Regions from separate parts of the Martinezella jaguaris genome, predicted to be linked through region 1. Evidence: riboswitches for the same ligand, from Rfam matches in the RefSeq annotation. Region 1 holds a riboswitch; the other holds the start of a gene.
The links. A riboswitch is a leader RNA that binds a small molecule or an ion and turns the genes downstream of it on or off. The one in region 1 is predicted to bind FMN.
Positions count from the first base shown of each region.

Region 2: linked by a shared signal. The riboswitch ahead of ribB (3,4-dihydroxy-2-butanone-4-phosphate synthase) and the one ahead of CCGE525_RS13130 (6,7-dimethyl-8-ribityllumazine synthase) in region 1 are both predicted to bind FMN.

Region 1 is NZ_CP032694.1:2,693,773-2,697,175, forward strand. Features, by position in the region: gene CCGE525_RS13120 (ABC transporter permease) at 1-283, shown strand, start outside; gene CCGE525_RS13125 (ABC transporter ATP-binding protein) at 295-1,356, shown strand; FMN riboswitch at 1,448-1,594, shown strand; gene CCGE525_RS13130 (6,7-dimethyl-8-ribityllumazine synthase) at 1,686-2,162, shown strand; gene CCGE525_RS13135 (VOC family protein) at 2,222-2,569, shown strand; gene phnF (phosphonate metabolism transcriptional regulator PhnF) at 2,573-3,301, opposite strand; gene CCGE525_RS13145 (class I SAM-dependent methyltransferase) at 3,303-3,403, opposite strand, start outside.
Region 2 is NZ_CP032695.1:1,065,024-1,068,426, reverse strand. Features, by position in the region: gene CCGE525_RS27245 (M24 family metallopeptidase) at 1-922, shown strand, start outside; gene ribB (3,4-dihydroxy-2-butanone-4-phosphate synthase) at 1,236-1,862, opposite strand; FMN riboswitch at 1,980-2,124, opposite strand; gene CCGE525_RS27235 (glucose 1-dehydrogenase) at 2,231-3,013, opposite strand; gene tpiA (triose-phosphate isomerase) at 3,088-3,403, opposite strand, start outside.

The sequences.
Region 1 (3,403 bases):
GGGTGCAAAATGGACGACGATCATGTTCAAATGCATCTTCCCGAATGTGATGAGCGGTGTCCTTTCCGGCGCTTTCATCACGCTCGCGATCGTCATGGGTGAATTCACCATGGCCTCGCTGCTCAACCGTCCGGCCTTCGGGCCTTATATGCAGCTCATCGGCGCCAACCGGGCTTACGAGCCGTCGGCGCTGGCGATTATCGCGCTCGCTGTAACCTGGCTCAGCATGGGCCTGCTTCAGCTCGTTTCACGCTTCTCCAAATCCGCTCCGATTAAGGCGTAAGGCTTCACACCATGGCTTTTCTCGAACTCACACACATCAAGAAGTCCTTCGGCGAAGTCCAGGTCGTTCACGACTTCACCATGCATATCGAGAAAGGGGAATTCATCTCCTTCCTCGGACCGTCTGGCTGCGGCAAGACGACCGTTCTCCGCATGATCGCCGGTTTCGAAACCCCGACCGCCGGCACGCTGACGATCAACGGCAAGGACCAGCGTCCACTGAAGCCGAACCAGCGCAACATCGGCATGGTGTTCCAGGCATACGCCCTGTTTCCAAACATGACCGTGCATGACAATGTCGCCTTTGGCCTCAAGGTAGCCGGTGTCGCCAAGCCTGAGATCGACAAGCGCGTCAAGGAAATGCTTGCCCTGATCAAGCTCGATCATCTTGCCGGCCGCTATCCCTTCCAGATGTCCGGCGGTCAGCAGCAGCGCGTGGCACTCGCCCGCGCTATCGCCGTCAAGCCGCAAGTTCTGCTGCTCGATGAACCGCTCTCGGCCCTTGATGCCAAGATCCGTGTATCCCTGCGCGAAGAAATCCGCGCCATCCAGCAGCAGCTCGGCATCACCACTGTCTTCGTGACACACGACCAGGAAGAAGCTCTGTCGATCTCCGACCGCATCGTCGTCATGAACGCCGGCCGCGCCGACCAGATCGGCACGCCCTTCGAAATCTACAACACCCCGGCTACCCGTTTTGTCGCGTCCTTCGTCGGCACGTTGAACCTCATCGAAGGCAAGGTCGTCGATCCGGACAGCAGCCGCATCATGATCGGCGATCAGGGCGTCACCTTGAAGCAGTCGGTCACCGCCTATAAGCCCGGCGATACCGTATCGCTGGCGCTGCGCCCGGAAGCCGGCTCGCTGGCGGAATCGGCCAAGGGCGATACTGCCTTGACCGGCGAAGTCGCCTCGGCGCACTTCCTGGGTTCGGTCATCCGCACCCGCATGAATGTCGGCGGCAATACAATTTCGTTCGACATGTTCAACAGCCCGGGCATGATGCCCCCCAGCGTCGGCGAGAGGGTTACGCTGCGCTTCGCCTCCTCCGACTTGTTGGTTATCCAGGACTGACGGACGAGGACAATCGGATAGATTTTTCGCAAGCGCCGGGCAAATCGCCCGGCGTTTTTCTTTGATTTCTATTGCACCGCATTTATAGTCCAGCCGTTCTCAGGGCGGGGTGCAACTCCCCACCGGCGGTATGGAGATTCGTCTCCGAGCCCGCGAGCGCCTTCTGGTCCCCAGAAGGGTCAGCAGATCCGGTGAGAGGCCGGAGCCGACGGTATAGTCCGGATGGAAGAGAGCAAGCTGGATCGCACCCTCCTCCCCCATGAGGAGCGCGGCAGTCCTGCGTGTTCGCCCAAGGGATATTTGACAACAACCCTTGAAAGGCAAAATTCATGACCATTTCGATCTCCACCCAGCCTAGCCGCATTGCGCTGATCCGAGCCCGGTGGCATGCCGACATCGTCGATCGTTGCGTCGATTCATTCGTCGCCGAATGGCAGACGGCAGAGGGTGCATCACCCATCGATATTTTCGACGTACCGGGCGCGTTGGAAATTCCACTGCATGCACAGACACTCGCTCGCAACGGCCGCTATTCTGCGATCGTCGCCACCGCTTTCGTTGTCGACGGTGGCATCTATCGCCATGAATTCGTCGCCAACACAGTCCTGGATGCAATGATGCGCGTACAGCTCGACACCGGCGTGCCGGTCCTGTCGGCTGTCCTGACGCCGCATCACTTCCAGGAATCGGAAGCCCATATCCAGTTCTTCAAGGAGCATTTCATCATCAAGGGCCGCGAAGTCGCAACCGCCTGCCGGCAGATTCTGAGCGAACGCGCCAAGCTGCTGCCTTCGGTAACGGTCTAAGCTAAGATGGTGGAGGCGCGGCAAAGGCCCGCCTCCATTTCTCTGCCAAGGAGCATCGCATGACCGTTCTGCGAATTGTCCCCAATCTCGCCGGCGACTCCGCCAGCGCTCGTGCCTTCTATGGCGACCTGCTCGGCCTGGATACCGTCATGGACCACGGCTGGATTGTCACCTTCGCCTCTGATGCGGCGACCTTCCCGCAGATCAGCATCGCGAGCGAAGGCGGCTCGGGAACTGCCGTACCCGATCTCTCGATCGAGGTCGACAATGTCGATCAAGTCTATGAGCGCGCTCAGTCGATGCAGCTCGACATCGTCTACAAGTTGACCGACGAACGCTGGGGCGTTCGGCGTTTCTATGTCCGCGATCCCCTGGGCAAGATCGTGAATATCCTGTCGCACCGATAGGCATCATCCCACATCGACCTTGAAGGTCACCCGCTCCGCCGACCATAGTGTCTCGGAATAAGTAATCGGCGCTCCGTCGCTATCGACGTCCACTTTGAGGACCACCAATACCGGCGTCGACTTCGGCTGCCGCAGCAGCCGGGCCTCCTCAGCACTCGGCATGCGCGCCTCGATCTCGGTCGACAGGCGCACATAGTCATGGATGTCGTAGCTCGCGAGTGCTGCCGTAATCGTCTGGTATTGCAGCCTCGCCTTGTCGAAATCCGGAAAGCGGTCAGCCGGATAGTAGGTGTCGCCGAGTTCTACAGGAACGTCGTCTGCCGTCATGACGCCGCGGCGATGAATGACCGGCGCGCCGGAGGCAAGCTTCAGCCGCGCCGCAACTCGCTCCGACGCTGGAACAATCTCGTGGATCAGCAGCTCGCCGCCAGGCTCGAAACCCTGCTCGATCAGATTCTGGGAGAATCGCGTCTTCTTCGAGAGCCTATAGTCGAGAGACCCTCTATGTACGAAGGTTCCGCGCCCCTGTTCGGCACGCACCAATCCCCGCTGCTCCAGATGGCCGAGCGCCTGGCGGACGGTGAAGCGGCTGACGCCGAAGCGTTCCATAAGCTCCGGTTCGGTCGGCAATTTGGCGCCTGGAGCAAAGGTCCCGGCGCCAATATCAGCCGCCAGGATTTCGCCGATCTGATGCCAGAGAGCGCTGCCGCTCTTGCGATCGATCGTCTCCATGTCACACGCGCTTTTCAAGCCGGAACAGCAGCTTGTATTCGGCGGGATAGCTCAGCGCATCGAGAATGCTCGGATAATATTTGCGATCCTTCGATCCGCTGA
Region 2 (3,403 bases), on a different replicon from region 1:
AGCGCCATGCAGGGAAAAGACCTGGATTTCCGAGATCGTCAGTTTTGCCGACACTGCCGATCCGCACGAGGCCATCGCCGAGAGCATTCAAGCTCGAGGTTTCGCCAATGTCCGTATCGGTGCCGATTTCGCCTCGTATAGCTTTAGCGCCGATACGGCGGCGAAGCTGCGGGCGCACTTGCCCCAGGCACAACTCGTCGCACTTCCCGGCCTCAGCGATAGTCTGCGATGGATCAAATCGATGCGCGAGATCGCCGTTCTCACGCAGGCGGCCGGTATCGCCGACAGGGCCATGCAGGCAATTGTACATAGCACACGCGCTGGCTCTTCGACCCGGGTGGCGGCTGCAACTGCGGCGGCGACCTTCCTGCTTGAAGGCGCCGACAGTGGCGAGACTGGCCCGATCGTGAAAGCCAGCGGCAATCATGAGTTTCTGCATGGCTCCTTCAGGAGCGAAATACTGCAGGACGGCGATATCCTTCATGTGGAACTCATTCCACGCGTGGGTGGCTATGGTGCACGACTGATGCGGCCGATAGTCATCGGGGAGCCGACAGACGAACTTCGAGATATTGCCGCGCGTATCGTTGCTCTGCAGGACGAGCAAATCGACGCCATGAGAGCCGGAGTTACGGCTGTTGAGGTCGATGCCATAGTCCGTCAGGGGCTCTTGTCGAGCGGACTAAGACCGCGCTACGACAACGTAACAGCCTATACGCTTGGCCTATACACTCGCACACCACGCCCCAGCGATTTCTCCAGGGTTTTTCTGCCAAACGCGGATTGGCGTCTGGAGCAAGGTATGGTGTTCCATGTGTATGCGACGGCCGCCAGGCTCGGCTTCAGCGAAACAGTAGTGGTCACGCCGAAGGGAGGCAAACGGCTAACCGCGACTGGGCGACGCCTTCTCAGTCGCGAATAGGCGTCGCGATCAAAGAGCCGATGGTGTCGTCAACTCCCCGTCGCCTCCGTGGCGGCATTACTGCCTCTTGAAGTCTGAACGAACGTTTCACGGCCCTTTTGGTCGCCTAAGCTGTTTGGAAAAGGTGCCTAGACTCAAGACAGTCACGACAGGTTAAGCGGGTGCGAAGAACGCCTATGGATGTTAGCGTTATTGAATCGCGCGATCTTTCCGTTGATGCAAGCTCCACAGCTCGCATCGCGGATTACGCATGCAACATCGCCAATCGCCGTGAAAGACAAAAGACATTGGATCCCCTCCAACAATGTTGCTCTCAGGCTGCCTTCTGGGCAGCCTTGGCGGTCCTGTAGGCGATCAGGTCTTCGATCGTGATCAGATGCAAGCCGTGGCGTTTCGCAAACACTTCAAGGTCCGGCAGACGGGCCATTGTGCCGTCGTCGTTCGCGACCTCGCAGATAACGCCCGAGGCGGAAACACCGGCTAGCCTCGCAAGATCGACAGCCGCCTCGGTGTGCCCAGGACGCGAGAGAACACCGTCTGGATGCGCCCGCAGCGGGAAGATATGGCCGGGTCGAGCAAAATCCTCAGGCCGGGAACCCTTCCGCATCAGCGCACGAACCGTTGCCGCACGATCGGCGGCGGAAATGCCAGTCGTCGTCTCGGGAATATAGTCGACCGAGACGGTGAAGGCGGTCTTCAGCATCTCGGTATTGTTAGGCACCATCAGCGGAATCTGCAGTTCATCCAGCCGTTCGCCCTCCATTGCCACGCAAATGAGACCGCGGGCGTAATTCATCATGAAGGCGATAGCCTGCGGGGTGATTGCTTCCGATGCGATGACAAGGTCGCCCTCGTTTTCCCTGTCGCGATCGTCGACGACGACCGCGATCTCGCCACGCGCAATTGCGGCGATCGCATCTTCTATTTTGGAAATTGCCATCTTCTCTGCCTTTCAAGGGTTAGCCGCGATGTGCGGCATTCATGGCCTGTCAAAAGCCACCATTTTCCCTTGGGCGAACAAGCATGCGAAACCCCGCTTGCCGAGCGGCGTCCTCTGCGTTGCTCTCTTTCATCCGGACTATGACCGTCGGCTCCGGCATCTCACCGGATCTGCTGACCCTTCGCTTTCACAAAGGCGCTCGCGGGCTCCGAGTTGCCTCGATACCGCCGGTGGGGAATTGCACCCCGCCCTGAGAACATTACTTTGATAGATGATGAAGGCCTCGTTCTGCAAGAGGCTGGCGCTCAATCTCTCTTAGAGAATTGGCTCGCAGGGGTGAAAGCACCGTTCTCTATTGTCGAATAAAGCTATGACATGATCAGGCCGCCATCGACATTGATGGTCTGTCCGGTGATATAGGCCGCGTCGTCGCTTGCAAGAAAAGTGACAAGACCGGCTACATCTTCGCCCGATCCCGCGCGCTTCATCGGGATGCCCTCGACCCATTCCTTCATAAGTTCGCCGGGACCGTAATTGCCGAGCAGCTTGCCCCATGCCTGGTCGTTATAGGCCCACATATCGGTTTCGATGATGCCGGGGCAGAAAGCGTTGACGGTGATGCCGTCGGTCGCGACTTCCTTGGCAAGGCTCTGGGTGATACCGACCACACCCATCTTCGAGGCGGCATAGTGTGGCGTGTAGATGAAGCCGTCGCGCGCCTGGCCGGAGGCGGTGTTGATGATGCGGCCGCCGCGACCATGCTCGCGCATGCGGGCGATCGCTTCCTGAGCGCAGAGGAACACGCCCTTGGTGTTGACTGCCATGACTTTGTCCCACTCACCCTCGGTCATGTCCTCGATGCGGGCAATGGTGATGACGCCGGCGTTCTGAATGGAGACGTCAACAGCGCCGAATGCCTGTTCGGCAGCGTCATAGAGAGCCTTGACACTCGCCTTGTCGGTGACGTCGCCGACGAAGGAGATTGCCTTCCCGCCATCGGCCTCGATCTGTTCGGCCACGCCATGCACGCTCTCTTCATTGGCCGAAACGACGAGATTGGCGCCCTCGCGCGCAAAACGTTTGGCGATTGCTGCACCGATGCCGCGGCTTGCGCCGGTAATGACGACGGTCTTGTTTTCAAAACGTTGCATTCTCTTTTCCTTTCAAGAGTGCCGGCGTGGGCACGCCGATCTGCGCCGTCAACACTTGCCTCATCACTCCGACTTCAAATGGCCGCAGAAATAATCCCAGCAAATTCCGATGCCTTCAGCGAAGCGCCACCGACCAGCGCTCCGTCCACATTCCGAAGCCCGAAAATTGCTTCGGCATTGGATACCTTGACCGAGCCGCCGTAGAGGATCTTGACGGATTGGCCGTCATTGCCCAGCCGCTCCTTGAGCATCTGCCGGATCGCGGCATGGACCTCCTCGATCTGTTCATTGGTCGGCACCAACCCGGTTCCGATCGCCCAGACCGGTTCATAGGCGATGACGAGATTTGCGCTCGTCGCTCCCTCGGGGACGGATTCTCTGAGCTGCCCG